Regions from separate parts of the Paenibacillus spongiae genome, predicted to be linked through region 1. Evidence: riboswitches for the same ligand, from Rfam matches in the RefSeq annotation. Region 1 holds a riboswitch; each other region holds the start of a gene.
The links. Region 1 has a riboswitch for cyclic di-GMP ahead of L1F29_RS23345 (transglutaminase-like domain-containing protein). Riboswitches for the same ligand answer to the same signal wherever they lie in the genome.

Region 1 (7,694 bases):
GCGGATGGCTGCAGAGTCATTACGGCCGGCAGCGGCAGGGAGGCGCTGTCCGTCCTGGATTCGAGAGAATGGGATATGATCATTGCCGATGTTATGATGCCTGCTATGTCGGGCTATGAGCTTACGCGGCTCATCCGGGACCGGTTTACGATTGCAGAGCTTCCCGTCCTGCTATTGACGGCCCGAAGCCGCCCGGAGGACCTGCAGGCGGGCTTCCTATGCGGCGCTAACGATTACGTGACGAAACCGGTGGATGCAGCTGAATTACGCATGCGGGTATGGGCATTGACCGAGCTGAAATATTCGGTCCGCGACCGGCTGCGCTTGGAGGCCGCATGGCTGCAGGCGCAAATTAAGCCCCACTTCCTGTTCAATACGTTAAATTCCATTGCCGCTTTAGGCGATTTTGACACAACCCGGATGAGGAGCCTGCTTGAAGCGTTCGGGAATTATTTGAAGGCCAGCTTCGATTTCCGCAATTCCGAGCGTCTAGTCCCGCTCGAGCAGGAGCTTGCTCTTGTTCGTTCCTATCTGCACATCGAGAAAGAGCGGTTCGAGGACCGCATTCAGGTGCGCTTTGAGGTTGACGAGGGCTTGGTGCAAGGGCTGTACATCCCGCCGCTGACGATCCAGACCCTGGTGGAGAATGCGGTCAGGCATGGGATTCTAAGGCGGTCTCAGGGCGGCGAGATCGTTATTCGGATAACGAGGTGCCCGGAAGGCGCGGATGTGGCGATTATCGATAACGGTGTCGGAATGGACAAGTTAACGGTGGCGAAGCTGCTAGAAGGGAGTCCGAAGCCGGGCTCAGGGATCGGACTGCGCAATACGGACAGAAGGCTGAAGCAAATTTACGGCAAAGGATTGCACATACGAAGCCGGTTGGAAGAAGGGACGACCGTTGCTTTCCGATTACGGGAAGCGATCGTCCAATCAAGCTCTGATGCGATGTAAAGGAGATGAAGGAATGAACGCGTTACTGCTCGATGACGAGCCGCTTGCGCTTAGAAGCTTGGAGCATCAGTTGAAACGGTTCGAAGACGTGAAGATCATTGGCACGTTTTCTCTGCCGGTTCAAGCGGTATCGGCAGCTGAGGAACTGCAGCCGGACGTTGCTTTTGTCGATATCGACATGCCGGAGATGAACGGGATTCAAGTTGCGGAGAAGCTGCAAATGATTCATGAGTCGATCGCGATCGTATTCGTCACGGCTTATGAGGAATATGCCGTGAAAGCATTTGAATTGAACGCCGTCGACTATGTATTGAAGCCGGTGCAGCCGCATCGTCTCGAGCAGACGGTTGCCAGGCTTCAGCAGGAGACGATGAATCGCCGTGCTTCGGTCATGAAAGAGGCGGAGGAACCGGAGCCCGCTGTCCGCGTGCAATGCGCAGGGACGATGAACGTCTTCGGGCATGACGGGGAGCCGCTGTCCTGGCGAACCTCCAAGTCCCGCGAATTATTCGCCTATCTGGTGTACAAGCGCGGACAGCCGGTCCGGAAGGAGGTGCTGCTCGAGCTGTTATGGCCGGACTCTGACGAGAAGAAGGGCTTTACCCATATGTACACGACGATTTACAGACTCCGCAAAACATTCGAGTCGGCCTCCTTGAACATCAAGCTTCTCAACAGCGGGGACGGCTATTGGCTGAGCACGGAGGGGCTTCAAGTCGATATGCAGGAGTGGGAGGAAGCGATCGGCAAGCTCCCGCCTCTGTCGGTTGAATCAGCGGATGACTACCATCGGCTGCTGGACGACTATCCGGGCGATTATTTGAACGAGCAAGACTACATATGGACGCATGGTGAACGTCAGCGCCTGCGAAGCTTATGTTATCGGCAAGGGATGCAGCTGTGCCGCTTCTGGGCAAGCGAAGGCCAAGGCGACAAGGCGGTTGACATGTACGAGGGACTGCAGCGGCAGTACCCGCATTCGGAGGAAATATACGAAGCTCTTATTGAGCATTATGTGAATGAAGACCATCATTCGCTGGCTCAACAGCAATATGAGCTTCTCTCCGGCATGATGCGCCGAGAATATGATTCCGAGCCATCAGAAACGGCAAAACGGTTATTTAATAGCATTCGTCCGCTAGTGGATTAATACATAAGAGCCTGAAGCAGCAATACGCTGCCCGGCTCTTTTTTTATTTCACCGGAAAAAGTCATGGATTGTCGATTTTGGTCAGATTTTGGACATGTTGCAATGCTAGGATGGATTGAAGATTGTATTTAACAATATGGAATGTAAGAATCGGAGGTTATTAAAGAACGATGAAGAAGTTAAGTTTGGTTGTAGTGGGAATGCTGTTCCTGCTGCAGAGCATGAGCGGCTTTACCGGGTTGAATGTCGCCGACGCGGCGTCCAACAACGGGGTCATCGAGGAAAACATTCTGACAAGCGCATCTATGGAGGTGACCAAGAAGGATGGCAGCAAGGTGCCATTGGATCAGCCGATTGCAATCGAAGACGGCATGGTCGTCAAGCTGAATTATGAATGGGCGTTTCCGAATAGTCACGGATACGTAGGCGGCGATACATTCACCTTCTATCTTCCGGAGCAGTTCAAGATTGTCGGCCCTGATATTACGGGTGTTCTGACCGACGCGTCGATCGGTACATTCATAGCCTCTGCAGCCGATAACAAAGTCGTCATGACCTTTGCGCCGGATGTCGACGCAGACGCGGTAGGCGGCACAATGACCTTCGAGACGAAGTGGAACATGGATAAGATCAAAGAAACGACCACGGTTGTGGAACTTGCCGAGATTAACAATAAAGTGGTCAAGGTTCCGCTTAAATTCATTCCCAATGTAAGCAAGACGATTGAAAAGTCGGGTATTCCCGACAAAAGCAAAAATGCTAAAAACATCAACTGGACGATCGATGCGAACAAGAAGCTCGACAAGATCAAAGATGCGGTCGTTACGGATGAAATTCCTGCAGGAATGGAGTTGAACCCCGGTTCGATTCACATTTTCCCGCTGAAGGTAAATTTGGCAGGCAATGTTTCCGTTGATCCGGCTGCTGTCGAGCTTGTTTTGAATACCGATTACAAGGTGGAGAAGACAGGAGACAATAACGATAAAGACTTTAAAATTACGTTCCTGAACGAGATCGACTCCGCTTACCGCATTGAGTATTCGACGAAGCTGACGGATCGGCTGGAGAAGTTTGATAATACGGCCGTATTAAGCGGCGAAGGCATTACGCCCGTAGATGCCACAGCTTCCGTCGATGTCTCTTATGGCAAGCTGTTGGACAAAGAATCCGCCTATGACCGGAGTTCTCAAACCATTACGTGGACGATCAAGTACAATTACGGCGAGATGGACATTCCTCAAGCGGATGCCAAGCTGACGGATTTGTTCAATGACAGTCAAGCCTTAGTACCAGGAACTCTGCATGTTTATAATGTTACGGTTGACGGTAACGGTAACGGCACCCGAGGCAGCGAGGTTCAGAATTATACAGATACTCCGATCCCGGCCAAGGATGGGAAGGCTGGATTTGAACTTCAATTCAATTCGGCCATCAATACCGCATACGAGATCGAGTACAAGACACAGCCGACAGGTCCCGTATATGCCAATGAGAAAATAACGAACACGGTTTCGACGAAGGGGACCGATCCCGTTCCGAAGGACCGGTGGATTTTCCAGCAGTTCGGAATCAAGTCCTTGGATGCGGACTATATCAGCAAAACGATAAAATGGAATATTCAGATCAACGGCAATAACAAGCCGATGACAGATTTGAAGATTGCGGATACGTTCACAGGCGGCAAGCTGGAGCTGATCCCTAATACGCTGTCTGTTGTTGGACTGGATCCATCGAAGTACGACATCATTTATCCAGAGTCTTCACCTGGCGTCCACGATTACACGAAGGGCTTCAGCATTCATCTGAAGGAGCCTGTAACGACGGCGTTCAATATTACGTACGAGACGAAATTCTACAGCACGGATTGGGATTTCGGTACGCTGCAAGCATCTAAGAATACAGCTGTAATAACTTGGGAGGATGCGGACGGCAAGCCGCACAGCGTTACAGCCGGATCGGATTTCGATCCAAAGGGGCAAGCCAAGCTCAACGGATTCAAGAACGGATCTTATAATCCGGTAACGAAGAAGGTTACGTGGAAGGTTGGCTTTAACTACAACGGCAAAACGGTCAGCAACGCTGAACTGATCGATCCGCTGCTTGCCGGTCAATCATTCGTAGACGGATCGTTGAAATTGTTTGACATGAGCATTAAGAAGGACGGGGGGTTCCAGATTGCCAGCACCCCTATTCCAGATGACGGAACGATTTATACGCACTCCGTCGATGGAGATAACAAGCTGCATGTGAAGTTTAATCAAACGATCGACAAGCCTTACTATGTCACGTTCGAAACGATATTGGATAATACGATTATCGCGGATAAAGTAGAAAATACGGCATATCTGCATGAGGGAATCGATAAAGTTACCGAAGGCTTGTACGCATCGGTTGCGATTCCCCACGGTACCGAGTATGTAACGAAGGGCGGCAAGCAGAACGGGGGCGACATTGATTGGACGATTACGATCAATCAAGGTCAATCCCATGTTACGAATGCCAAAATTATCGATGAATCCAGCGATGGGCAAATCATCAAAGAAGATTCGTTCCATCTATATCAAGCGATTGTTGACGGGAACGGCGGAGTGACGAAGGACGTAAGCAAAGAGCTGGTCCAAGGAACGGATTATACCGTTGCCGTAACGAAGGCAGCCGGCGGCGGACAAACCTTCGAACTTTCTTTCAAGAATCCGATCAGCACCGCTTACATCTTGGAATACAAATCTACGATTGCCGCGGACGACGGGGATGAGTTAAGCAACGCAGTCACGTTCGCGGGCACGGGCGTAAACGTAACCGATTTGAGCTCGGAGAAGACCATCGTAGTCGGCAAATCGTCCGGGTCGGGTACAGGCAGCGGATTGAGAGGCAGCCTGTCCATCCTTAAGGTTGATGAGAAGAACACAGTCGTAACGCTTCCTGGTGCCGTATTCCAATTAGATCGCAAGCTATCGAATGGGACGATTGTACCGGGCAGCCAGCAGACGACCGATGCGGACGGCAAAGCCGATTTCACAAATCTCAGATACGGCACTTACATCTTGAAGGAGATCAAAGCTCCTGCAGGATACGAGTTGAATGCAGCTGATCTTGAAGTTACGATTAATTCGGCGAACGCGCTCGAAACGATAACGAACAAGAAGCTGCCGGATCCGCCGGTTAATCCGACTCCTCCGCCAGTATTTCCTTGGCCGCCGGTAGTAGATCCAGGCGAGCCGACGGAACCGGAAGAAGAAGTTGATCCGGAAACGCCAACAGAGCCGGGAGAGGAAGAAACGCCTCCGACCAAGCCTGGAGAGCCGACAGATCCGTCAGAGCCGGGCAAACCGGGAACTCCGACAGATACGACTAACCCGAGCAAACCGGGGACGAACGTCAAGCCGGGTACTTCGCCCGAGGACTTGTATGAAGTTGATACGGATCGTAATCCGCTTGGAGGCCTGGACGGAGGCCCGAAAGGAAAACCATCCAGCAGTGGGCTCACAACCTTGCCGAAGACCGGAGAAGACAGCAGCCTGCCGTATCAATTTGCGGGTCTTGGCATTATTATTCTGGGAGCATTCATGCTCATCAGAAGAAGAATGAACGGCAAGACGCAATAATAGCGATCCAATGGGGCGGGGCCTGATGCAAGCGCGTCAGGCCTCGCCAATCATCGCGAAATTATTGCATGAATAGATAGACAGTAGTCTAGCAGTCATGTATATTGAACATAGAATCCAGTGATTATGTCGTAGATAAAGCCACACGATAACGGCAAACCTGTCGAAAGGCAGGGACGCAAAGCTACAGGGCCTTCCCGGAATGGATGGCAGCCAGCTACCGAATGTTCAGGCTTTTTTTGTTTGTTCCGATGAAACAAGTACGATAACGGCAAACCTGCCGAAAGGCAGGGACGCAAAGCTACAGGGCCTTCCCGAATGGATGGCAGCCAGCTACCGAAAGGAGTTTTATCCGATGAGAAAATTGTCGTTTATGATAATGGTAGTTATTATTCTGACAGCAGCTATAATTCCGAGTGCGTCTGCCGCTGAGGCGGAAGACGAACGGCTTGACCTGTCCAAGCTGGATAAGGGAGCGATCGGAATTCGTTATGATGCCCCTGCGGGCAAGGTGACGAAAGCCGTCATTACGAAGGGTGCAAATTCATACACTTACTCATTGGATAAGGCGAAAGCAACGAAGCCGATATGGCTCCCTCTCCAAATGGGCAATGGGGCATACAGCGTTGTCATTTTGGAGAATGTGACGAAGACGAAATACCGGGCGGTCTTGTCCAAGTCGGTTACGGTCAAAGTGCCGAACGGAGCGGATATCTACTTGCACTCGATCCAGCATGTAAACTGGATGGATGCAAAGAAAACCGCCGCCAAAGCAAAGGAACTGACCCGCAACAGCAAGACGGATGAAGAAAAGGCTAAGGCCATCTACCAATACATCATTAGCAATGTGAAATATGACTTCGTGCTGGCCAAGAAGCTGACCGACTCGGCTTATATACCGGACATTGACGCAACGCTCGCAGCAAGCAAAGGGGTATGCTACAATTTCGCCTCCTTATATGCCGCGATGCTCCGCAGCGAAGGCATACCGGCCAAGCTTGTGATGGGAACAACCAGCCAGGTTGACGGCTACCATGCCTGGAATGAAGTCTATTTGAACGGAAAATGGGTTCTGGTGGATACGACGGTCGATACCGGTTTGAAAAAATCCGAAAAACCGTTCACCTTCGCAAAATCCGCCAAAGATTATAAAGTGGAAAAGACCTATTGATCTGCTGCAGATACCAAAAAACTGCCGGGCATTCGCTCCGGCAGTTTTATTATTTTGGAAGAATTCAGCTCTCCAGGGAGGCTTGTACAATCAGCCTGTGAGTCGGGTTCTTCAGCGGCTCGCACGTAATCAGCGTAACGATCGACTCCTTGTCGCTGCTTGCCAGAACCGATAAGTCGGTCGGTTCCACGATCGAAATTTTGTTCACATTATAAGTCAATTGCTTATCGTTCGTTTGAATCGTAATTTTATCGCCAATCTCAAGCTCGTTCAACCGGTTGAATAAACGGCCCTTGGTTCTGGCTCGATGAGCCGCTATGGCGGCATTGCCGGTTTGACCGATTGGATTCGTCTCCGTCATATGGGCGGCTGCATATCGTAAGTTTGCCTGAGAGGCCCCTTCCAGGATCGGCAGCTTGAGATCGATCTTATCGATCTCTATAAGTCCAATGGCGTTATCGTCCAGATCTTGAGCAGGTTTCTTCACGGTCTCGGGAGCCGGCTGAGGTTCCGGGTTGTTGGCGGTTTGCGTTAACAATTGGGATAGCTTCTCGTATTCGGCTTGAATCGGACTGTTCGCAGCACCGGCCGGTTTCAAATCGGGAGCATGCTCCAGTTCGCTTAGAAGACGGCCTTCCTGCCAATTGTAATAGTATTCCCTGGCAGTAGGAAACAGCAGGATAATCGCTCCGGTTATGATCAAGACAACGGGCAATATTCTGTTTCTAGTCATGATTGTCTCACTCCATATAGGTATGAATAGTCTTTTCCTTCATTATAGAGGAAGAAACTATCCAAATACTGAGCAAAGCAA
Region 2 (7,694 bases), 3.6 Mb from region 1:
CGCGATGGCATTGATTCCCCCTTTATCCCTTTCGGGAACGTTCCTGCAGCCCTATCTGGGCGGAAATTGGTCGGAGAAGCAGTGGGATGATGAATTTCGGTACATGAAAGAGATCGGCATGCATCAGCTTATTTTGCAGTGGTCGGCGGACAGTCAGCATTTTACCGCCGCGTATCCGACTTCTCTTCCGGGATTCAAGCATCAGATGAAGGCGGATGTTGTTGAGGAGGCGCTGAAGCGCGGCGGCCGATACGGATTCGAGATCTATGTCGGCTTGCATCTGAACCATGATTGGTTCGGCAAATATACGAGCGACCCGGCATGGTTGGATCATGAGGCGGATCTTGCCAGCGCATTGGCACGCGATCTGTGGAGCAAGTACGGACACTATGCTTCTTTTACCGGATGGTATTTAAGCTTCGAGCCCGACAACGTGAACCAACCGGAAGTGAGCGATTGGGATCAATCCATTGCTTTTTACCGGAAGGTTGGCGGCGTCATGAAGTCTCTTACACCGGATAAACCGATCATGGTTGCTCCGTTCTTCGTGGATGGGGCCGGTCAAACACCGAAGCAGTGGGGGACGATGTGGACGTATATTTTGACCCACAGCCCAATCGACATTGTGAATCTGCAGGATGGGGTTGGAGCGGCTCACTCGCTGCCGGAACACTTGCCGGCATGGTTCTCGGCCACCAAGGAAGCGCTTGAGCGGCTGGACCGGCCAGTAGCACTGTGGAGCGATACGGAAACCTTCCGTACCGTGAACGGAAAGTTCGCTCCCGTAGAATTTGCGCCAGTGTACGAATGCATGGAGCTGGTGGCGCCGTTCATCAGCAACATCACTTGCTTCAGCTTTAATCACTACGTGAGCCCGCAGCAAGTCGACCCGATATACTACGAAAGCTACAAGCGAGTGCTGCAAGCCGGCGGACGAAGCAAGTAGAATTAGAAGGGTCGTGTTAAAGAGATTCAAGCAGAGTCGGAGCAGCCCGTAAGCCACCAAGGCCTACGGGCTGTATTTTATTTTTCGTTACGAAGATTATGGTAGGTTGGTTTTTACGCAGCATCAATCTTTGGTATAATGAAGAATAGAACCATACGCGAAGGGCGAGATCAGATGACGGAGACGATCGGGGAACGTATTAAGCGAATTCGCTTAAGCAAAGGAAAATCTCTTTCCGAGTTAGCGGAATCCGCTGAAGTCGCGAAATCCTATTTAAGCAATGTCGAGAGGGGCATTCAAAGCAACCCCTCCATTCAATTTATCGAGAAGATTGCTGCTACGCTGAATATATCGCCCAATGCGCTGCTGTTTGACAACGCTGCCGACCAGGAGTTGGATTCGGAATGGCAGCAGCTTGTGCTGGATGCGATGGCATCGGGCATCAGCAAGAGTCAATTCAAGGAGTTTCTGGAGTTTCAGCGATGGAAGAAAACGCAAGAATAAACCGTTCGATGGATGAGAAGCGCCTCTGCTTAGAGAGGCGTTTTTTTGTGTCCGGTTGTTCGATATAAAAAATAATTTGCGTGTTGCGCAGAATGTGACAAATTTTGCTATGATACAAACTGTATAATATGACTATGAAATGATACAAAACGGGAAGCTACGAAATATGTTCTGAATCTGGGCACCTTGAACATATGGAGCGAGTGGTGCACCCACCCCCACTTATGGAGGCTGCGAGCGAATGGAAAACTCAATCGGAGTAGTGCGTGCATTAGACCCTGAATGGCAGGAATTAATATCGATGGCCCGCAAGCAGGGGTTATCCGTTGAAGAAATACGGTCGTTCTTGTGGCAGGGCGAGAAGCGGGACAGCCATATGGAATTCGAGAAGCGGGACAGCCATATGGAGTTTGAGGCTGATCACGTTGTTCAGTTCATGGGCAGTTGAGAATCGACGATGGGGTGCGTAACCGGGAAGGTGTGCATGCATAAGGGAAAGTAACCGCTTATGAGCGTGTTACGGTTTATTCGTATTTCTTGCGATTGTGGAATAAAGATCATCTTTCCTGACGAAGGGCTGTCCGTTAGTCGAGCTTTGCTCGGGCGGACAGTCCTTTTATAGGTAGCGGGACCGAGAAGTGCTTACTGTCTATACGGATTGTATCAGGATAAAGTCCTATTTTGTTGCAAATTGTAAGTTTATGATATTAAAAGAATATATTGTTAGGTATACTAGAAGACAAAAAATGGTTGCAGGAGGGTAAAATGAATCGATTATGGAAATGGCTGCTGGCAGGCACATTGGTTCTGCCAATCGCTACTAGCACATCAAATGCGGAAGCACCTGTAGGAATCTCCGAGCTTAATGGAGCTGAAGCAGCTGTGAGTGCAATTGCAAGTACAAGTACGTATAGAAAGACTTATGTTGTCGATTTGGCCCGGTGGGGCATCACTAAGGATGGTACAAAAGCAGCAGAAACAACGCGTGGAATCAACAATGCGCTTGTATGGGCAAGCTCACAAGGGTTCACAACGACGACCCTGCCTACGGGTACCTATCTGATCGATAAGAACAGCCGGATCAACATGGTCAGCAATATGACCTTCAAGCTGGATGATAAAACGGTCATTCAGAAAGAAAAGAATGGGAAAGAAAGATACGAGACGTTATACATAGGATACGGTATAACGAATGTCAAACTGCAGGGTGGGATTTATCGGGGCGACAAGAATACGCATGACTATTCCAAGAAAGACAATAAGTATACGGCGGGTACTCATGAGAGCGGATATGGGATAATGACAGAGGGTGCTGAGAATTTATCCGTCGAGGGAATTAAGGCAGAATACTTCACTGGCGATGGAATGGTAATCGGTGGAAAAGGAACGCTGGTCAAAGATATCTATGCATCGCATTTTGAATCTGGTTCCTTTGATGCGGCCGGCAAACGAAATGTGGACAAGAATTCGATTCGAACGAAGGTTCCAATTCCTTTTACGAATCCAATCTTTCTTAATGAGCAGACATTTGAAGTAACCAATAATATCAATCTGCCTAGAACATTTGATATTTATTTTTATAAGAGTGATAACACGTTTTTGACTAGTATTAAAAATGCATCGGTACAGAAAATCCTTCAGATTCCTACAGGTGCAGCAAAGTTCCATCTTGTATTCAAAAAAACAGTTACTGCTGGAACTTACGTAGAGGTTTGGAACAAAACGGTATCAAAAAACATCGTAGTGAAAGATTCAGAATTTGCCTTTAACCGTCGTCAGGGAATTACGATTGGCGGAGGAGATCAAGTACAAATTCTGAATAACGTCTTTCATGATATGAAAGGTATAGCCCCTCAATCTGGTATCGATATTGAAGGTGGATTCGGTGAGAACGGGCACCGTAATACGAACATTAAAATCAAAGACAATGAGTTCTATAATAACGCCGCTTATGATCTCATCTTATATGATGGTTGGAATGCCATTGTCGAAGGGAATCATTTCGCCTCGAAAGGGGTAATTGGTTTAGCTGTTAGCCCCCCGTTCACAGGTGCTGTAGTAAGGAATAATCATTTTGATGGAACGAGGATCGTGGCTTACCATGATGTGACCTTCATTGATAACCGTATGAATGATTCATACACTTTTTTCGAAGGACCGAATGTCAAAATTGAAAAGATGACATTTACAGACTCCATATTAGCTATATCAAGCAGTACTCCGTTTGGAGTTACAGCTACCGATATTACGATGTATAACAATAAAAAACAGGAAAGTGCAGTAAGTGTATGGAAGAAGCCCGTACGATTGTCAAACGTGACGATTCATGGCGAAACGAAGCTGAACACGATAGTTGGCGGCGTTGAGGATGGAAGCATCTTCGACAACCTGCAGCTGCTTGGTCATAGTGGAGCTGGTTTGCCGAGGGGGACCTATAACAATTGCGTCTTCGAGTCGGCACAAGGGAATAAGAGGGAATTAGTAGCCACAAGTGCCGGCAATTATGTATTTAACGGCTGCAAAATCAAATCAGATTTAACGGGACTGTATCTGGATAATAAAGCTAGTAATTTTACCGTAAAGGATAGTACGTTCGAGATCACGGGAAATTCGCCGGCTATTTCGGTGCAGGCTGCAAAAAAAGTCGACCTGCAAAACAATAGCATTACCGCTAATAATCTCACACAATTGACTGTTCCCATGATCAAGCTTAACGACTATTGGAAGCGTACAGAACGCCATGACATATTAGCGGCTGCCATTAGCGGCAATCAGATTACGACTAATATTGCGGCCATCGGTATTTCGACAATTTATGCAGGAGTCGGAGCGCCTCCATACACGGTGACCAATAATAGCTTGAAGAAGGCTAAACTAGAATTAAAGAAGAACGATGTCGCAGCGAAGAATACACTGCAATAAAGAACATGAAGACACCGGAATGACGGTGTCTTTGTTCTTTATTAAGGTTAAAAATGTCGTTGACAACGGAAAGAATGACTGTTAGACTAAGTTTGCGTTCGTTATTAAGAACAAAATGATCTATTTGTTCAGAAGACACGGGGGATTACATGGATGAGTGCAATTGCGGGAATTTACCATTTCAACGGAGATCCAATCGTTGTCGAGCATGGGGGCCGCTTGATGGATGCCCTGCAGCGCTTCCCGGCTAACCGTGTGGATACGTGGCATAAGGACGGGGTGTTTCTAGGTTGCCATGCCCAGTGGATTACGAATGAATCGATTCATGAGCAGCTGCCTTATTATGACCCTAACAGGCGTCTTGCCATTACGGCAGACGCGATCATCGATAACCGGGATGAATTATTCGAAAAGCTGCAGGTGGAGCACAGCCGCAGACAAGGGATGTCGGATAGCGAGCTTATTTTGCTCGCATACCAGAAGTGGGGAGAAGAATCGCCTAAATACCTGGTCGGAGATTTTGCCTTTATGATCTGGGATGAAAGCCGTCAGCAGCTATTTGGCGCCCGTGACTTCTCCGGCGCTCGGACGCTGTACTACTACCGGAATAATGAGCAGCTAGCGTTCTGTACGGTCATGAATCCGCTCTTCTCCTTGCCTTATGTAGAGAAGAGACTGAATGAGGAATGGCTGGCCGAATATATTGCCATTACCGGCATGTTTGAACCGCCGAATTGCGGAGTTACGGTCTATAAAGAAATCGAACATCTTCCGCCCGCTCATTACATAACAATATCTTCTAGTGGAGTGAAGGTGACCCGATATAATACTTTTGCGAATGTATCACCGCTTAAGCTGAAATCAAATACGGACTATGAAGAGGCATTTAGGGATGTCTTTCAGCGCGCAGTAACATCGCGGCTGCGTACGAACCGCCAAGTGGGTGCTTATTTGAGCGGAGGATTGGATTCAGGCTCTGTTGCCAGCTTTGCGGCCAAGGCTCTGCAGAAGGAAAATCGCGTTCTGCATACGTACAGCTATGTCCCTGTTGATGATTTTGTAGATTGGACACCCAAATATAAGATGGCGAATGAAAGACCCAACATCCAAGCGACCGTGCAGCATGTCGGGAATATTCAGCCCAACTATTTGAGCTTTGGGGACCGAAGTCCTTTCTCGGAGATGGATGACTGGCTTGATATCATGGAGACGCCCTACAAGTCCTTCGAGAACTCCTTCTGGCTGAAAGGCATCTATGAGAGAGCGCAGCAGGAGGAGATCGGCATCCTGCTGAATGGACAGCGCGGGAATTATGGCATCTCTTGGGGACCTGCATTGGATTATTATATGACCCTAATGAGAGGCATGAAGTGGTTTCGACTTATGCGGGAAGTTAACAAGTACAGCGCGAATATCGGCGTAGACAAAGACCGTATTTATCGAGTTGTCAGCCGTAAGGCGTTCCCTATATTAAACCGCTGGAGACCTGTAAGTGAACCTTATGAGTTTCCGCAATTGGTTAATCCGGAATTTGCAATGCAGACCGGAATTTATGATAGGCTTCACGACCGTAAGTTCACGGGAATTGGAACGACAGCCGATCTGCCTTCCGATCCAATGGAAGCCAGAAAAGAACATTTTGAACGCCTCCATGTATGGAGTATTTCAGGGGCTAGAGGTGCCAAATTATCTTTGCGCTATTCCGTGAGAGGTCATGATCCGACCAATGATTTGCGGGTGATCCGATATTGTCTGTCGCTTCCCATGGAGCAGTTCGTTCAGAATGGCGTGGATCGGTCGTTAATCAGAAGGTCGACAGAAGGTTACCTGCCTGATCAGGTTCGATTGAACCAGCGTGTTAGGGGAATCCAGGCAGCTGATTTGATCCATCGGATGATTCCGGCTTGGCCGGCATTCGTTGACGAGCTGCGGCGTATGAGCCAGGATACGCAAATGCAGCAAATCATTCATATGCCAGTGATCCAAAACGGACTTGCATTGGTTGAGCAGGGGCCCAAGCCCGAAACGGCCTATAATCCCCAAATTAAAATTCTTATGCGCAGTTTGATTATCTATCGATTTCTGCAAAAAAACTTCTGAGGGGGGGTGAATCTATGAAGCAGGAGTGGAAAAAACCAAATCTGGAAGTACTTAGCGTCAGCATGACAATGGCCGGTCCCGGAGAAATCATTCCGGATGCCGATCAACCGGATCCAACGGAAGTCATTCACTTCGAGAGCTAAAATACCGGCATCATAGAGAGCTAGGGATTAGACGGTTAGTATTGCCCTTATATGCAGGAGTACGGTATAAGGGCATTTCCTTTCCGTCTATTCTTGTGATTATCTGATCTTGGTTGGAGTGAGAAATATGCTTGATACGGTTAGCAAGACGGTATACAAAGCATTCGGCTATCATATTCAAAGTGACATTCCTTTGCCGGAATTGCAGCTTAGCGGGAATGACGGGACAGGTGTTGACATTGTTATTCGAACGACCGATTTGACAGATGAATGGTCCAGGCTTGTCTCGCCCCAGAAGCTTGTCGTAACGGAGAATCGGGTCATGTTCGAGGTTGCGGATACGGCCATCTTTTCTATTCATGGAGGCAAAACGATCGATGTAACACCTAAGGAAGGCGCAAGCGGGGATCGAATCCGCCTCTTCATCCTGGGCAGCTGTATGGGGTCGCTGCTGCTGCAAAGAAGAATTCTTCCTTTGCACGGAAGCGCGGTAGCCATCGATGGCAAGGCGTATGCGATCATCGGGAGTTCCGGGAACGGAAAATCGACGCTCGCATCGGCATTGCTGCAGAGAGGCTTCCAGCTGCTAAGCGATGATGTCATCGCCGTTACGTTGGGTGATGACCATGTACCGTATGTGATACCGGCTTACCCGCAGCAGAAGCTGTGGCAGGAAAGTATGCATGCCTTCGGAATGGAAACGAGTGAATACCGTCCATTGTACGACCGGGAAACCAAATATGCGATACCGGTCCGGTCTCAATTCGCTCAAGAAGCTCTTCCGTTAGCGGGGATTTTCGAGCTTGTGAAGACAGAATCCGGGCAAGCCCGTCTCAGAGGGATTGAACGACTGGAACGCTTGCAGCTATTATATCGCCATACGTACCGTAACTTTCTGCTCGCAGACAGCGGTTTAATGCAGTGGCATCTGCATACGACGGCGAGCTTTGCAGGCAAGGTTGACATCTACCAGCTCAGCAGGCCATTGCAGCAATTTACGGCGCATCAGCTATCGTCCATCCTATTAACAGCGATTGGAAAGGAGAATACAACCAATGATTAAGAACAGACAAATTCAA
Region 3 (7,694 bases), 2.2 Mb from region 1:
GGTGCCGCAGAAATCGGTTATATGTTCGGACAATACAAGCGCATTCGCAATGCGAATGAAGCTGGCGTTCTGACAGGTAAAGGGCTGGATTACGGCGGAAGCTTGATCCGTAAGGAAGCAACGGGCTACGGCGCCGTATACTTTGCAGAAGAGATGCTGAAGTCTACGGGAGACAGCATGGACGGCAAGCGCGTCATCGTATCGGGATCCGGCAACGTATCCATATACGCGATCGAGAAAGCGCAGCAATTAGGCGCTCATGTCGTAGCATGCAGCGATTCAAGCGGTTATATTTATGACCCGAACGGCATCAACCTGGATACGGTCAAGCAGCTTAAAGAGGTTGACCGCAAAAGAATTAGCGACTACACGCTGGTTCACCCTGAAGCGGAATTCCACCCTAACTTCACGGACATCTGGTCGATCCCATGCGAAGTTGCAATTCCGTCGGCCACTCAGAACGAAATCGATGCGAAAGCGGCGAAGCAATTGATCGCGGGCGGCGTCAAAGCCGTCGTTGAAGGAGCTAATATGCCTTCCTCGCTGGAAGCGATCGACCTGTTCCTGGACAACAACGTCCTGTTCGGACCTGCGAAAGCAGCCAATGCAGGCGGCGTAGCCGTATCCGCTCTCGAAATGGCGCAGAACAGCATGCGTTTCGCTTGGACGGCAGAAGAAGTGGATGCACGTCTGCTCCAAATCATGAAGAACATCTACAGCGAAAGCATGAAAGCCGCTGAAGAGTATGGCAGCAAGGGCAATCTGGTTGTCGGCTCCAACATCGCTGGCTTCCTGAAGGTTGCAAGAATCATGCTTGCTCAAGGCGTTATCTAATTTATCACAGGACTCATACGACAAGTCCCCTGACCGTTATTATAGCGGAAGGGGACTTTTTTAATTAATACCGCGTTGGAACGAAGAAAAAAAGCGCCGCTACACGGCGCCTTCTTCGCGATCCGATATGGGATGAAGCCGTTCGAACTCCATGGCCGTAACCGGCTTCATAAAGTAATAACCTTGAATCCAATGACAACCCTGCGAACGCAAAAATTCGAACTGCTCCTCCGTCTCTACGCCTTCGGCGATGACAGTAAGCTTCAAGCTTCCCGCCATGGCCACGATGGCCTTCACAATCGCCGCCTGACCCGGACAACCGGGAACGTAGTTGATGAACATCTGAGCGATCTTCAGCGCATCGGCCTGGACCCCCATTAAGTAGCTCAACGAAGAATAGCCGGTCCCAAAGTCGTCTATCGCGAATTGAACGCCCTGCTGCTTGAGTGGGAGCAGCTTGGCAAGCGTCTCCTTCTCTTCCCGGATGGCGACGCCTTCCGTAATCTCAAGCATTAAATACTGGGGTGGCAGCCCTGTCTCCCCCAGAATCGCCAGCACATTCTCGGCATAATCCGATTCGTCCAATTGACGGGGGGATACATTCACCGAAATTCGGAACGGCGGTAACCCCCGCTGGAGCCAATCGGCGGCTTGGCTGCAGGCGGTTCGCAGAACCCATTCCCCGATCGGCACGATAAGTCCCGTCTCTTCGGCAAGGGGAATGAAATCGGCCGGCGATACCAGCGGACCAACCCGCGGCTGCCATCTGATCAGAGCCTCTGCGCCGACCAATTGCTTATTGCCGGCGCCATATTGCGGCTGGTAATGGAGCACAAACTCCTCCTGCTCGAGCGCCTTGCGCAACGCTTGCTCAATGGCAAGATTCTTCTTGAACGCGCGATTTAACTCCTTCGTATGGAAGCAGCATTTGTTTCGGCCGAGCGCCTTCGCCTTGTATAAGGCGATATCCGCATTCCTCATCAGATCCATCGTCGTCGTTCCGTCCTCGGGGGCAACGGTAATTCCGATGCTGCCCGTCAATCGCAGCTCAAGCGGAGCGAGCTGCAACGGCGTACCCATCACATCCAGCATGGCCTGCGACCACTCGAAAGGCTCGTCGCGCCCATCGATGTCCGTGAAGAGTACGGCAAACTCGTCTCCGCCGAGCCGGGCTACCGTAATCCGGCTATCGCTGCTTTCCTTCAGCCGTCTGCCGACCAGCCGGATAATTTCGTCGCCGGTTGTGTGGCCGTAGATATCGTTTATGTATTTAAACCGGTCCAGATCGATGAACATGACCGCCAGCATACGACTTGCTTGGTCCGGCTCTTCCAGCCGCCGGAGCTCTTGCGTCAGCTTCTTCTCGAAATAGTGACGGTTCGGCAATCCCGAGAGCATGTCATGATGGGTCATAAATGCCGTTCGTTCCAGCAGTCTTCGTTCCTTTCGCAGGAACGCTTCACTCTCCGCCGATAGCATTCTTTTTTTGCTTAACCAATACAAATGAGCGATAAGATATACGATAACCAGGAGCAAAGCAAAAACATATGCCGGCACTTCCATCTTCCCTCCTACAGGCTTGTCTTCGTTTTTGTCCGAGTAATAAGCAGAGACGCTTTCGCCGTCTTCTGCGGCGAAGTAAGCTTCTCCCTCTGAATAAGACCAGAATCGCGTTGGCAATCAGCCTTGAACTTTCCGATCGCGCGGGGAGAGCGGCGGACGCCGTCCCAGCGACGTCAGTAGTTTCTCCCCTCAGAAATAAGCAAAGCCTACGCTTTGCTTATATAAAAAAGAACTATCCGCCCCCCGGATAGTTCTCCACAGCTGGCGGTCTGGCAACCATAGCAAATCTGCCGATCTGCGTTAGGCCCATGACTTTGCGTCCTTATTTTTCAATAAGTTTGCCTTTAAGATGAAATTATGTATGTTTTGGTTGATGTAGTGCTTATTAACTATTAATAACATGACTATATAACCATTATAGGGGCGTGGACTTCCACTGTCTATATAGTAATATCGAATCATGTCGAAATAAGGAATGTTTAATCGGAAAAGAATGGGTTCGCGTATAAATCGATTCGAGCTGATGAATGGAGGCTGCTTTACAATGGAACAAACCGGGGTTCAAATCTATTATTTCGAAGACGATGGCGTCATGCCGAATAACCGCCATCTCCCTGTCATCCTGTACCTGGGCGCCATGAAAGAGGATACCGCGCAAACCGAACGCCGTTTTAACCGGAACAATTGGCGGAACAGCTGGACGAACGGCGTGTTCGACTTCCATCACTACCATAGCAACGCACATGAAGTATTGGGCGTGACGAGAGGCTCAGCAGCCCTGCAGCTGGGAGGCGTGCAAGGAACTGAAGTGTCTGTCCAGGCCGGGGATGTCGTCGTTCTCCCGGCAGGCACCGCGCATAAGAAGCTAAGCGCAAGCGCTGACTTTCAAGTTGTAGGGGCATACCCGGATGGTATGAATTACAACCTCCGCAAGGAAGCACCTGAAGACAGATTGAAGTCCTTGGATGAGATTCCGCATGTGCCTCTGCCGGAGATGGATCCTGTGTATGGACCTATTGGACCCCTTATGAAATATTGGCGAAAATAAACCATATCATTATAACATAATCAACCTGTAACAGCCCCTATATTAAAATAAAAAATCAGGAATTCGCTCTCTCGCGTCATCCTGATTTTTGCAGTATTTCACACAATCATCTGGCTGCCTGTTGCCCCTTGCGGTAGTCCAGCGGCGTTGCGCCGGCATATTCGGAGAACAAACGGGAAAAATATCGCGAATTCGGTATCCCCACGCTATCGGCCACTTCGTATACCTTCATATCCGTTGTCCGAAGCAGGCTCTTCGCCCGATCCAGCCGGCAATCCTGCACATAGTCGTGAAAGCTCTTGCCGGTCTCGTTGCGGAAGAGCGCGGCGAACCAGCTGGGGCTCAAGTTGACCTGCCTCGCCGCGTTGGCCAGCTCAATCTGCGCGTAATCGCGCGCGATAAGGCGCAGCGCCTCCTTGATCTCCTTGCGCATGCGGCCGGTATGCCCGCCATTGCGCTGCGCCATGAGACCGGCAAGCTGCCGCGCCTCGCAAGCGAGCACGGAAGCGTGAAGCGCCGATTCCGCCGCTTGCTTGAACCGCTCCAGCGGCCAGGCCGGCTCGGCGTCCGCGCTCTTCTCCCAGCTGAACGATTCCAACTGGGCCGCGATTAACAGCGCCATCCGTCTCGCTTGGACCGGCACGGGACGATATTCTCCCCCGATCAGACCGGCCCATTCTCGAATGCGGTCGCCCGCTTCCTGCCCGTCGTCCCGCAAGGCCGCGTCGCCGATCGCCGCCAAGAGCGCGCGGAACCGTTCGGGCGGGAGGGGTTCATACTCGCACGGCTCCGGCTCCCGGACCAGCTCCCCCGGCATGGCGTAGAATCCCGCTTCGCAAAGCGTGAGCCCCCGGCTATATGCCTCATGCATATCGGAAGTCCGATGATACACACCGCCAACGCTCATGACGTAATCGAGAACATCAGACGCGGCAGCAAACCCGCAGCGAAGCCTTTCTCCGATGCGTCCGCATTGCTCGTAGAACCAGCCGTAGAAGGATGCGAAGCTCTCCCGGTCCACCGAATAGAAGAACAGGCACCATGTATCCGGCGCCATGCGGATCGCCAGATAGCGGAACCGGGGATCGGGCTCCGCGGCTGCCAGCCATTCCTCGGCCGCCTCATCCGGCAGCTGTCCTGCGGTCCGGATAACGGAGAGCGCATACCCGTCATGCGTGAATCCGGCCTGCCTCAGCTTATCCGGCAGCTGCCCTGCCGGGAACAGCAGCAGCTCCTGCAGCAGCAACCGGACCATCTGCTCCGCGTCCCCCTTTTCCTTCCGAAGGGTACCAGCCGCCCGCTGCAGCACGCCGACGAATTCATCCTCGCTGAGAAGAACCTTCGTCAGGTAATCATCAGCCCCGTAACGCAGGGCAACCTGCACTTTCTCGAAATCCTCGTAGCATGTAAGAAGCACAACCTTGGGAGGCGACGGCAGCGCTTGAAGCCGCTTGAGCAGCTCCAGACCGTCCATGACCGGCATGCCAATATCCGTTACGACGATGTCCGGCTTAAGCCGTTCCACAGCCTGGAGCGCCTGCAGGCCGTTCTCCGCCTCCCCCGCAATCTCGAATCCCCGGGCAGCCAGCCCGAAGCTGCGAAGCCGCAGCAGCGCTAACGGCTCGTCATCAACCAGCAGTAATTTGACGGTTTGCTCTTCCATCCGCTACATCCCCCGTTTCGATGATTCTGAGGCGCACGGTCACGGTCGTCCCGATCTGCGGATCGCTGACGATGGACAGCCCGTATCCTGCTCCGTAATACAGCTGAATCCTTTCGTGCACGTTGCATACACCGATATGGAACCCTCCGCTTGCGGAAGGCGTCTCCTCCGGAGCTGCCCCCTTCAGCAGCCCTGCAATCTTCTCCTTCGCCATGCCGACGCCGTTATCGGCGACGGTGATCATCAGCTCGTTCCCGCATCTCTTCGCCGATACCGTCAGCTTCCCTCTCCGGTCCGTAAGAGGGCGCAGCCCGTGGAATACCGCGTTCTCAACAATCGGCTGCAGCACCAGCTTGAGCACCGGCGTTGAAGCCAGCGCGTCCGGGAGATCCTCAACAACGAATTCGAACTTATTGTCATAGCGGACCGATAATATATATAAATAATCTTTGACATAGAGCATTTCCTCGTTCAGCGAACGGACCGCCGTGGTACGGTCCAGTCCGTACTTCAACAGCCGGATCAGAACGGCCATCACGCGATGGATGTCCTTCTTGCTGCTTATATCGACCATGATGTCGATGGTATTGAGCGTGTTATACAGGAAGTGGGGATTAATCTGCGACAGCAGCATTTGAAAATCGGCCTGCCGCTTCTGCTCTTCCGTCTGCTTCAGCGTCTCGATGAGCTCTTGGATCGTCCGCATCATCCGGTTGAACTCGCGCGCCATCTCCCCAAACTCATCCTGATGCTTCACCTCGAATTGATGATCCAGATGTCCCCGTGCAATGTGGCGTATACCCCGTGTTAACGAAACGATCGGCTTGGTAAACCACCAGGAAACGCCGATATATATGAAAATAAGTCCGGCCGAGCCCAGAAGCAGTACCATGAGCGCAAATTGCACGACCGGACGGTAATTGTTTTCCAGAGCCTTGACGTCTCCGACGACGATAGCCTTCCAGAACGGTGCCTGTTTCATGTCGGATATGACGTAATATTGTCCGGACCGCTCGAAATAGGCCTTCGCCTGTTCAAGCGTTTCCGTGTTGCGTTCCGCATATTCCAGCGTTTCATAGCTGTTCCGGGCTACGATCGTAATGGAATAAATGAGCCGGTCGTTGCGGTCGTACAGCAGCGTCCGGGTATCATAGCTTCCCGCGAACGCGGCGCTCCGCTGCACGATGTTGGTCACGTCCGTAACGAAAGCGAGCACGCCTTCCTGCTCCCCATCCTCGTCGATAACCTGCTTGGTGACGATGCTGACGAGACTGTTCGGGCCCGTCGATCCCATCGTCGAGGTGAACGGCTCCGACCAGACGACGCCGGTCTTGGAGCTGTTCGATTGACCTTTGATAATGGCAATTTCCTTCTGCCCGAAGCTGTCCCAGTAATATTCCGGATAGCCGGCGACAAGTCCGTCTTTCCGGATGTAGACGACGCCCCGCACCAGCTCCGGCCGCGTCAGCGCAGCCGCCTCCATCATGCGGATCCAGTCGGAAGGCCCCTGCTGCCCGTATAAAATTTCCGATTCGATGCCGAGCACGTTCAGCACCAGGTCGTTCATCTGATTTTCCATCATGCGGACCGACTGCACAACCATCCCGTTCAGCGCGCTGTCCTGCGTCTGACGCAAAAAGGACGTCGTGCCCGATTGCGCTAATAGAATGACCGCCGCTTCCAGAATAAGGCTCGGCATAATGAGCCAAATCAGCAGCTTCGTCCGCGCTCCGAGCCGTCCGCCCCGCATTGCCTGACCCCCTTTGCTCTCCGATGTAAGCGCATGTATGTACTATCAAGTATATGGCCCGCCGCCTATTGGTCAAGCGGCAGGTCATATACTCGGCTTACGTTATGCGCGTTCTGGAGCCGCCGGTTAAGGGGCCGTTACTTTCAATTGCTCGGCGGCTTGCTCGATCAGCTTCTGTCCGCCCGCTTTCTTCCATTCGTCGACATATTTATCCCAGTCGTCAAAGCTGCGTTTGCCCAGTACGAAGGCAATTTCGTTCTTCTGCGTGAAATCCTTCAGCCGGTTCATCGTCGGACCGTCCAGATTGAGCAGCATATCATAATTCGTCTGGCGCGGATAAGCGCGAACGATGTCCTGATATTTATCGCCCGGTTCGTTATACGGTACATCCGGCGCATAACGGTGACGTTCCCAGATCAGTGTATAACCAAGGGATTGCCAGTCCATCATGCCCTTCAGCTCCGGCTTCATTTCGTTCTGCAGTTTGGCCATATCGGACTCATAGAAGTACGTGCCATCTTCATTTTGAACAACTTTCGTGTAATCCGGCCAAACTTCGGAACCGCCGCCTTGGTTGCCGACCCAGTAGTATTTATTCGGGTATTGTACGGCGTCAAGGAAGTGGGCGATCCGTTTCAGCTTGCCCGGATCCTCGCCGGCCTTCTTGGAGATAACATAGATTCCGCCCGGCGATCCGCCCGGAGGCATCAGCCCTTCTTGACCAGCCACGGCGGAGAGCGGCGGTACAGGCGCCCAGTTCTCGATCGTCTTGACATCGTTCTGAGAAGCGGAATATTGCTCCTGCAGCAGGTTCCAGCCCGGGTAATTCACCATGC
Region 4 (7,694 bases), 3.5 Mb from region 1:
CGCCCAAAAATATTTTGATTCGTGCGACATTAGGTCCAAAGACGGATGCGGATCGCAAGTGGCGCGAGTATACCGCTTTCCGGGACAGTCTGCAACTTGCGCCCTATTTGGAGCGGGCATTGGCGGATAAGCTGCCTACCCCCTGATTACGGATGACTGCTGCGAACAATTCTAGTGAAGGGATATAGACATTGTCGAATAAACGCGGGGTATGATAGAATGAGTGGGGACGGGGAGTCCCAGGATTTTTCACGTAATATCAAGCCTGATAGGAATGATGATAGTGGGACTGATGACATGGGTGGATTTAAGCCTCTTTCTCATTCTGTTCGCTTTATTCGTATATATATTTTGCAGGAATCATATCGTCCGGCTGCATAAAACGTACTTGTTGTTCCACTTCTTCATGATGCTGTGGCCCTTCGGGCAGTTTGCCGTCCGAACGACGGATTATCCTCAATTTCAACAGATTTATATCACTGCATCGTACGTCGGCATGTCCCTCTTAGGCTTCGGATGGTTCTTGTTCACGCTCGCTTTGACGGGGCGGATACAACGATATACCGTGCGTTCCCTATTCTATCTATCGCTGCCGGCCGTTCTATCGGCAGCCAGTATCGTCATTAATCCCGGCGGAGCATTCGTGTCGTTCCAGAATTATAATGTGGAACATCAGTTTGGTCCGTTCTTTTGGATCATGCTCGTCCAGCTGATTGCCTATGGGGGTTACTCGCTGATCCTGCTTCTGAAGAGCCGCAGCGAGATTCCCGCCCAGGAACGGCCGCGGATCTACAATGCGGTTACGGGGATGCTCATTCTTGTCGGCTTCGGTGCCCTGGGAACCATATGGAACGTGGTATTAGAGCCTTGGCTGCCCCGCATTCCTTGTATAATGTCGCTAGGCATGGTAATGTCGGGCATCTATTTTGCATTCGCCATACAGCGGCACAAACTGTTCGATATCATTCAGTTCGCCCAACAGGATGTGTTCGATACGATATCGGCGGGGATCATTGTGCTGGACGAACAAGACCATGTGCTGGAGCTGAACCGGTTCTTTCAACCGCAGCTTCAGTTCGAGCTCGGTAAACGCTTCAATATGGAGATCTTTCTGGAGAGCACGACGCATGTCATGAACAAAGAGCAGTTTCTGACCCATTACCGTTCGCATCCGCCGGAGAGAGCGGAAACGGAGATTACGATGTCTACTACTGCAGGCGAGGCGCACTTCACGCTGAACGCCGCTCCTATTACCGTTAACAGGAAGATGATCGGGCGGGTCATAACGATTCAGGACGTGACGGAGCTGCGGCAGCTGGTTGCCGAGACCCGTACGAAGAATGAAGCGCTTCTTGACCGCAACCGGGCGCTGATTCTGATGCAGGACGAGCTGTTTCAAGCGAACCGCAAGCTGGAGCAAATGGCGATAACCGACAGCTTGACGGGCTGCTATAATCGGCGCTTCCTCATGCTGCAGCTGGAGCATGAAGTCGCAACGAACATTCGATACGGCATACCGTTCGCAATCTTTCTATTCGACATTGATTTATTCAAGAACGTGAACGATACGTATGGGCATTTGGCTGGGGACGAGGTTATTCGCTCGACGGCGAAGGTCGTCAAGGACTCGCTCAGAAGAACAGACATTCTGGCGCGGTACGGAGGAGAGGAATTCACCGTATATTTGCCGCATACGAACCGGGCACAGGCCGAGATGCTGGCGGACCGCATTCGAACGTCAGTCGAGCAGCATGAATACCGCACAGGGAAACAGGGGGAGACGATCCGCATCACCATCAGCATGGGGATGTTGGCCGTAGACGGGCAAGCGAAGCAGAATCTGGACGATCCCAAGCTATACCTAAAGGAATTGTTCGCCAAAGCGGATGCCGCGCTGTACAGAGCCAAGGAAGACGGGCGCAACCGCGTTGTGAACCTGTAGGGGCATGGGAATTCACGATTCGGCTTACGGACAGTAGGTCTAATACCTTCAGTAAACCATTAAAGGCGGCGTAGCAATGAGAAAAGTAAATATTCTGTCGGTAAAACCAGGGGACAGGCTGGCTCGACCCGTTTTCCGAGAGGACGGCAATATACTTCTGGGCGTCGGTGTGGAGTTAAACGATCGGTTTATTGAACGGTTAATCATGATCGGAGTAGATGTGCTCTATATCGACGATCCGCTGACTGGCGATATAGAGCCGACGACTGCCATTTCGGACTCGACGCATAAGCGGGCCACTGATGCCGTGTATAAGACGATGACGAAGCTAATGGATCAGCCGAACCTGAAAGGGAGAACGATAGCGCCGGAGCTTGGCAGAACGTTCCGGAGCGTCTTCTCCGAGATGCTTCAAGATCTTATAACACGCGAAGACGTCATGGTCAGCTTGACGAATATACAGGTTACCGATGCCTACCTGTTTCAGCATTCGGTCAATGTCGCCATCCTATCGGGAATCATGGGGCTTGCGAAGGGCTATAACAGACAGCAGCTCGAGGAGCTGGGGATGGGAGCGCTGCTATTCGATATCGGAATGACCAAAGTGCCCAGACCGCTGCTTAACAAGAACACTACGCTGACGCTGGATGAGCGGCTTATTATGGAGAAGCATGCGGAAGATGGCTTCAACATCATACGGGCACAGCATGATATTTCTTTGTTGTCGGCCCATTGCGCCTTCCAGCATCACGAACGCTATGACGGATCCGGTTACCCGCGCCGGCTGAAAGCGGATGCCATTCACGAATACGCGCAAATCGTAGGCCTGGCGGACGTGTATGACGCTTTGACCTCGCCGCGCCCGTATCGAAGACGATATACGCCGACCGAAGCGATCGAGTTTCTATTTGCCGCCGGCAACACCTATTTCGATCTTGATTTGATCAAGACGTTCTGCAAGCATATCTCGATCTATCCGGTAGCGACAACGGTGCTGCTCAGCTCCGGCCAGGTCGGGGTCGTATCGGCGAATAATCCGCTTGCGGTTCACCGTCCGACAGTCCGGGTGCTGCGTGAAGCGGACGGCAAGCCGCCGCAATCGACGTATGAAATCGACTTGAAGGATACGCTTAGCTTATTGATCGTGAAGGAACTATAACGATCCTATCGTTAAGTTCCATACGCGGTCCTATAGGCGCTTTTCATAACTGAAAGCACGAAAAGGCAAACTTGTCGAAAGGCAAGGACGCAAAGCTACAGGGTCTAATGTCCCCCTGCTTAAAGAGGGGCGAGGATAGCCTGGCTGCCGAAACGAGACGCCCGTAATCGGGTGGATAACAACGGCTCCGGATGCAGGAAGCGTTTTTTTTGTTTTTCATAAATACCGGTCCTAATGACGATATAAGAGATATACCTCAGTAGGATACAAGAAGCTTGATGCAACTATATTACACCGCCATGGGGGCTGTTTGATTGTCTCATACCGGGCGCGTGAAGGGAGAACGGCATGAGCAATCAGGCAGAGACAAGCAGAAACGGACGGTATGGAATGGAGAAGACAAGCTTTCCGGCCAAGGCGCTTCTGCACAGCCGAACTGTAGTGGAGAAGGATGGCTACGTATCCACAGGGATATTGACCCATGTGGAGGGCGACATGCTGGAAGTGGAGATGACGGAGTACAAGAGCTTTGAGCTTGGCAATCCGGTCCATCTTACCGTCTATTCGGCTGCAGGCATACAGCGGGTACAATCGACGATTATTGGAAAAGCGGAAGGCTCGCTGGCCGTGCTGCTGCCGCCCCGGGCCTTCAATGGGCTGGAGGAGAAGCGGGAATCCGTGCGGGTCGACGTGCTGCTGGGCGGATCGCTCCGGCATGTGCTTAAGCGGGAGATCGGGGAAGGCGAAGGAGCCGAGACGATCGAGGTAGAGGAATGGATCGATCTGACCATTCGGAACATCAGTCTGGCCGGTCTTGGATTCGAAGTGGTAAGCGGTCCTCACCTGTTCCCGGAGGATAAGGTGGAATTCAGGATCAAGTCAGGCTTTGAATTCCGCTGCACGCTGGCAATCGTTCGCAGCAAGCCGGGCGGCGACCATACCTTCTACGGCGCAAGGTACGAAGGGCTGGACGAGCAGCGGCAGCGGGCGCTGCGGGCGTTCCTGCTCCGGGAACAGATCGCTTCCTATTACCGGATGAAGGAAACCAAATAAGCTTCCGTCTTATACATAGGGACAGGGATAGGAAATAGAGGAACCGGTCAAGCGGGTGCTTGTCCGGTTCCTCTATTTGGAAGGATGTAATTGTATTGACGGTCCTTTGCTTATTCGATGTCCTCTTAATCGATTAGATATCGCGGCGGAGCGCCCGCAGCACATCGATCCGCGTAGCTCTCGCAGCAGGCCGCATGCCGGAAAGGACCGCGACGCCAAGGCTGATGCCGACGCTGACGAGCGTGAGCGAGAATGGGATATAGGTAAACGTAAAGCCTTCCGGAGCTTCACCGTCCAGAGCCGATTCAATGATAATCGGAACGACGGCATTGATAACGGCGCTCAATCCGTAAGCGGCGGCCAGTCCGATCAAGGCGCCGAACAGTCCGATGCCGAAGCTCTCCAGAAGGAAGATGCTGCGGATCGTCTTCGGGTTCGCGCCGATCGCTTTCATGATTCCGATGTCTTGCGAGCGTTCCGTAACCGCCATGGTCATCGTGTTATAGATGCCGATCGAAGCGATCAAGACGGCGATGGTGCCGACGAAGATCAGTCCGATCTTCATGATGAGGAAGACCAGGTCCATTTCCTTAATGGTATCGGCAACCGAATAAAGGCTGTAGCCTTCATCCCTGAGAGCCTTGGACATTGCGGTGACTTGATCCGCGCTCTCGGCGTATACCTTGACATTGGGATGGGTTTCGAAATCTTTATGGAACAAACGGTCTTGGATCGAATCGTCGAGATAGAGCTCAGTCGACTGCAGCCATTCTTTATCCGGCTTCGTCGTCAATCCGACGATGGTCAGCTTGACCATGCCAAGGGACTCTTCTTTCTCGGTAGCCGGATTATACCCGGTCGCGCGGAATTCAATCTGTTTGCCGAGCAGAGAACCCGTATAGGCATCCTCGGTTCCGGCCTTCATCAATTGCTGGGCAAAATGGTAGCCGACGATAGCCTCGGTGCCATTCTTGGGCATACGGCCTTCCGAGAGCTGCAGCCCGGCTTTCGTTTCTTCCTCGAAATTGGTTACGATGGCCGAGGGGCTGCTTTTATAACCCTCCAGGGTGACCTCGCCCTGCGTGAAGCGCTGCGCCGTTACGGCTTTCACGCCGTCGCGCTTCTTGAAGCGGTCCGCGTCGGCTTGGGTGATCGCTTCATGGCTGTCGCCATTCTTTTTGCCGTGGATTTGAATCTCGGTCAGCGTCTGACCCTGCATCATATCATCGACCAGACTGCGCTGAAGACCGAATGCAACGGAGGCGATCATCATCAGAAATGTACAGCCCATAGCGGTGGCGAGTATCGTCATGAAGATGCGCGATTTGTTTTTCGCCATGTTTTGTTTGACGAAGCGCAGCTTATCGCTGGTTTTCACGGTTTCACCACCTCCAATTTACGGTACTCGTTCGGGCTTCCGTTCGCAGGATCTGCGAGCCGGCCGTCCTCGATCCGCATCGTCCGGTTGCCGATCGATGCAACCTTATCGTCATGCGTTATAATGAGCAGCGTAATGCCGTGATCGCGGTTCAACGTCTGCAGCAGCTGCAGCAGCTGCTCTTCGTTCTCGCTGTCGAGACTGCCGGTCGGTTCGTCGGCAAGCAGCACGGGCGGATTCAGGATCAGCGAGCGTGCGATGCCGACGCGCTGCTGCTGGCCGCCGGACAGCTCGCTCGGATAATGGTCGGCGTAGGCTGCGATACCGAGCTTCTCCAGAATCTCCGTCGCTTGCTTGCGGCGCTCGCCGGCAGGCAGGCCCTGAAGGACGAGCGGCAGCTCTGTGTTTTCGAAAGCGGTCATGCTCGGGATGAGCTGGAAATTCTGGAATACGAAGCCCAGGTATCGTCTGCGGAAATCGGCCCATTGACCTTCGCTGTAGTCGGTAACATCCAGGCCTGCGATGCTGACACGGCCGCTGGTCGGGCGGATAAAGCCTGAGGCGATATGAAGCAGCGTCGATTTGCCGGATCCGCTTCGTCCGATCAGCGTGACGATTTCGCCTTTGCGGATCGTCAGATCGATGCCGCGCAGAACTGGAACGCGGCGCTCTTGGCCTTTGCGGCCAAGCGTGAACGCATGCTCGATTTGACGCAGTTCAATCATAGGAATAACCTCCATCTATCGTTAAAATTTCATGAGTGTTGTCCATCAATTGCGCAGCAGGACCGGCCGCCCGGGTGGCGATCGCTGCTATATGTGAACATAACGAAAGCACGCAGAAAAAAGTTTTGGACCGGCTTTTCTCCGCCTTCGAAAGCGGCAGCGCGCTATGATACAATCGATGGAAATAAGCACATGCAAAAATGATCCATTCGATTGGACATGGAACAGGGATCATGATGCTGGGAAAGCGCTGCGCCGATTCGATGAATCGGAGGACTAGCAAACTTACAATCAGGGGGTGCCGGGATGCCCGGGGCTATGGCTGTGGCGGCTGCATGCTGGTTCGCCATCGTACTTATCGTTTCGTCCTACCGATACGGCATGTTCTTCGACGTATCGTTCTACCGATGGGAATGGCTGCTGGCCATAACCGCACTGGCCTCGATGCTGCTTGCGTCCATTGCCCGCCTTACCCGCAGGAAACTTCCCCGGAGAGCCTCCCATCGGGGATTCCCGGAGGAGCCAGCGGCCCTTATTCAGGAGAAGGAGGCTGCTTCAACAGCTCCTCGACGTGCCGCCGCTTGCTGGCATGCGGTTCCCGCCGCGGCATATGGGCCGCTGGCGATCGCGCTGCTGTACGCGCTGTCGCTGGCCTTTGAACCGGCATCGGTTAACGGAACCATCGGACAAGCCTTGCGCTGGTCCGCATACGGCGCCATATTATGGAGCCTCTATTTCTGGCTTCGGCCGCCTTCCGGCCGGATCTGGCTTGCGGCGGCTATACAGGCAGCAGGGGCCTTTGTCGTCTGGGGGGCCTTGGCGGGATGGATGGGGTGGATCGCATTCCCGGAGATCGTCATGGTAACAAGCGATGAACAGCTGTCCGCTACGGGCGCCCGCTTAGCGGGTTATTTCCAATACCCGAATATGCTCGGCGCAGTGGCAGGGGCCTATACGGTCTGGCAATGGCTGCTGCTTGTCCGCGAACGGTCATGGCTGGCCTTTGCGGCCGCCGCTCTGCAGAGCGTTCCTGCGGCGCTTGTGCTCCTGCTGACGGAATCGCGCGGTGCTTGGATGGCCGCTGCAATCGGCTGGCTGGCCGGGTTGCTGCTGCTTGGGCGCCGAGAGCGAACCGGTTGGCTGCTATACAGCGGCTGGACGCTGCTCGCGGCAGGAGCGGGCTACCGGTTTCTGCTGAAAGCGGGCTTACATACCAGCGGAGCTTCCCAAGGCTGGGGAGAGATGACGGGAGCGGCCGTATTGCTTGCCGCGGTCATCTTATCCGGCCTCGGGATGATCGGAATCCGCCGCCTCTTGAGCCGCGGGCTCGGCCGGCGGGAGCGCCTTATCGCATGGGGCGTCTGGTCAGCGGGCGCTGCCGCAGCGATTCTGCTGCTCGTGACGGCCGTTCAAGGCCGGGTAAGCGGCAATTTCCAG

Region 2: linked by a shared signal. The riboswitch ahead of L1F29_RS06760 (anti-repressor SinI family protein) and the one ahead of L1F29_RS23345 (transglutaminase-like domain-containing protein) in region 1 are both predicted to bind cyclic di-GMP.
Region 3: linked by a shared signal. The riboswitch ahead of L1F29_RS32770 (putative bifunctional diguanylate cyclase/phosphodiesterase) and the one ahead of L1F29_RS23345 (transglutaminase-like domain-containing protein) in region 1 are both predicted to bind cyclic di-GMP.
Region 4: linked by a shared signal. The riboswitch ahead of L1F29_RS07495 (PilZ domain-containing protein) and the one ahead of L1F29_RS23345 (transglutaminase-like domain-containing protein) in region 1 are both predicted to bind cyclic di-GMP.

Annotation. Positions count from the first base shown of each region.
Region 1 covers NZ_CP091430.1:5,134,397-5,142,090, reverse strand. The annotation lists gene L1F29_RS23360 (hybrid sensor histidine kinase/response regulator) at 1-954, shown strand, start outside; gene L1F29_RS23355 (response regulator) at 968-2,104, shown strand; gene L1F29_RS23350 (LPXTG cell wall anchor domain-containing protein) at 2,275-5,709, shown strand; cyclic di-GMP riboswitch class I at 5,853-5,934, shown strand; cyclic di-GMP riboswitch class I at 5,970-6,050, shown strand; gene L1F29_RS23345 (transglutaminase-like domain-containing protein) at 6,065-6,880, shown strand; gene L1F29_RS23340 (class D sortase) at 6,945-7,613, opposite strand.
Region 2 covers NZ_CP091430.1:1,492,529-1,500,222, forward strand. The annotation lists gene L1F29_RS06750 (DUF4434 domain-containing protein) at 5-946, shown strand; gene L1F29_RS06755 (helix-turn-helix domain-containing protein) at 1,121-1,450, shown strand; cyclic di-GMP riboswitch class II at 1,594-1,677, shown strand; gene L1F29_RS06760 (anti-repressor SinI family protein) at 1,692-1,898, shown strand; gene L1F29_RS06765 (right-handed parallel beta-helix repeat-containing protein) at 2,216-4,372, shown strand; gene L1F29_RS06770 (asparagine synthase-related protein) at 4,526-6,472, shown strand; gene L1F29_RS06775 (paeninodin family lasso peptide) at 6,487-6,615, shown strand; gene L1F29_RS06780 (HPr kinase/phosphorylase) at 6,743-7,678, shown strand; gene L1F29_RS06785 (lasso peptide biosynthesis PqqD family chaperone) at 7,671-7,694, shown strand, end outside.
Region 3 covers NZ_CP091430.1:7,297,102-7,304,795, forward strand. The annotation lists gene gdhA (NADP-specific glutamate dehydrogenase) at 1-834, shown strand, start outside; gene L1F29_RS32770 (putative bifunctional diguanylate cyclase/phosphodiesterase) at 934-2,391, opposite strand; cyclic di-GMP riboswitch class I at 2,658-2,750, opposite strand; gene L1F29_RS32775 (cupin domain-containing protein) at 2,942-3,445, shown strand; gene L1F29_RS32780 (response regulator) at 3,552-5,108, opposite strand; gene L1F29_RS32785 (cache domain-containing sensor histidine kinase) at 5,074-6,858, opposite strand; gene L1F29_RS32790 (extracellular solute-binding protein) at 6,985-7,694, opposite strand, start outside.
Region 4 covers NZ_CP091430.1:1,643,492-1,651,185, forward strand. The annotation lists gene L1F29_RS07480 (class I SAM-dependent methyltransferase) at 1-146, shown strand, start outside; gene L1F29_RS07485 (histidine kinase N-terminal 7TM domain-containing diguanylate cyclase) at 293-1,942, shown strand; gene L1F29_RS07490 (HD-GYP domain-containing protein) at 2,019-3,101, shown strand; cyclic di-GMP riboswitch class I at 3,156-3,253, shown strand; gene L1F29_RS07495 (PilZ domain-containing protein) at 3,450-4,154, shown strand; gene L1F29_RS07500 (ABC transporter permease) at 4,288-5,532, opposite strand; gene L1F29_RS07505 (ABC transporter ATP-binding protein) at 5,529-6,257, opposite strand; gene L1F29_RS07510 (O-antigen ligase family protein) at 6,564-7,694, shown strand, end outside.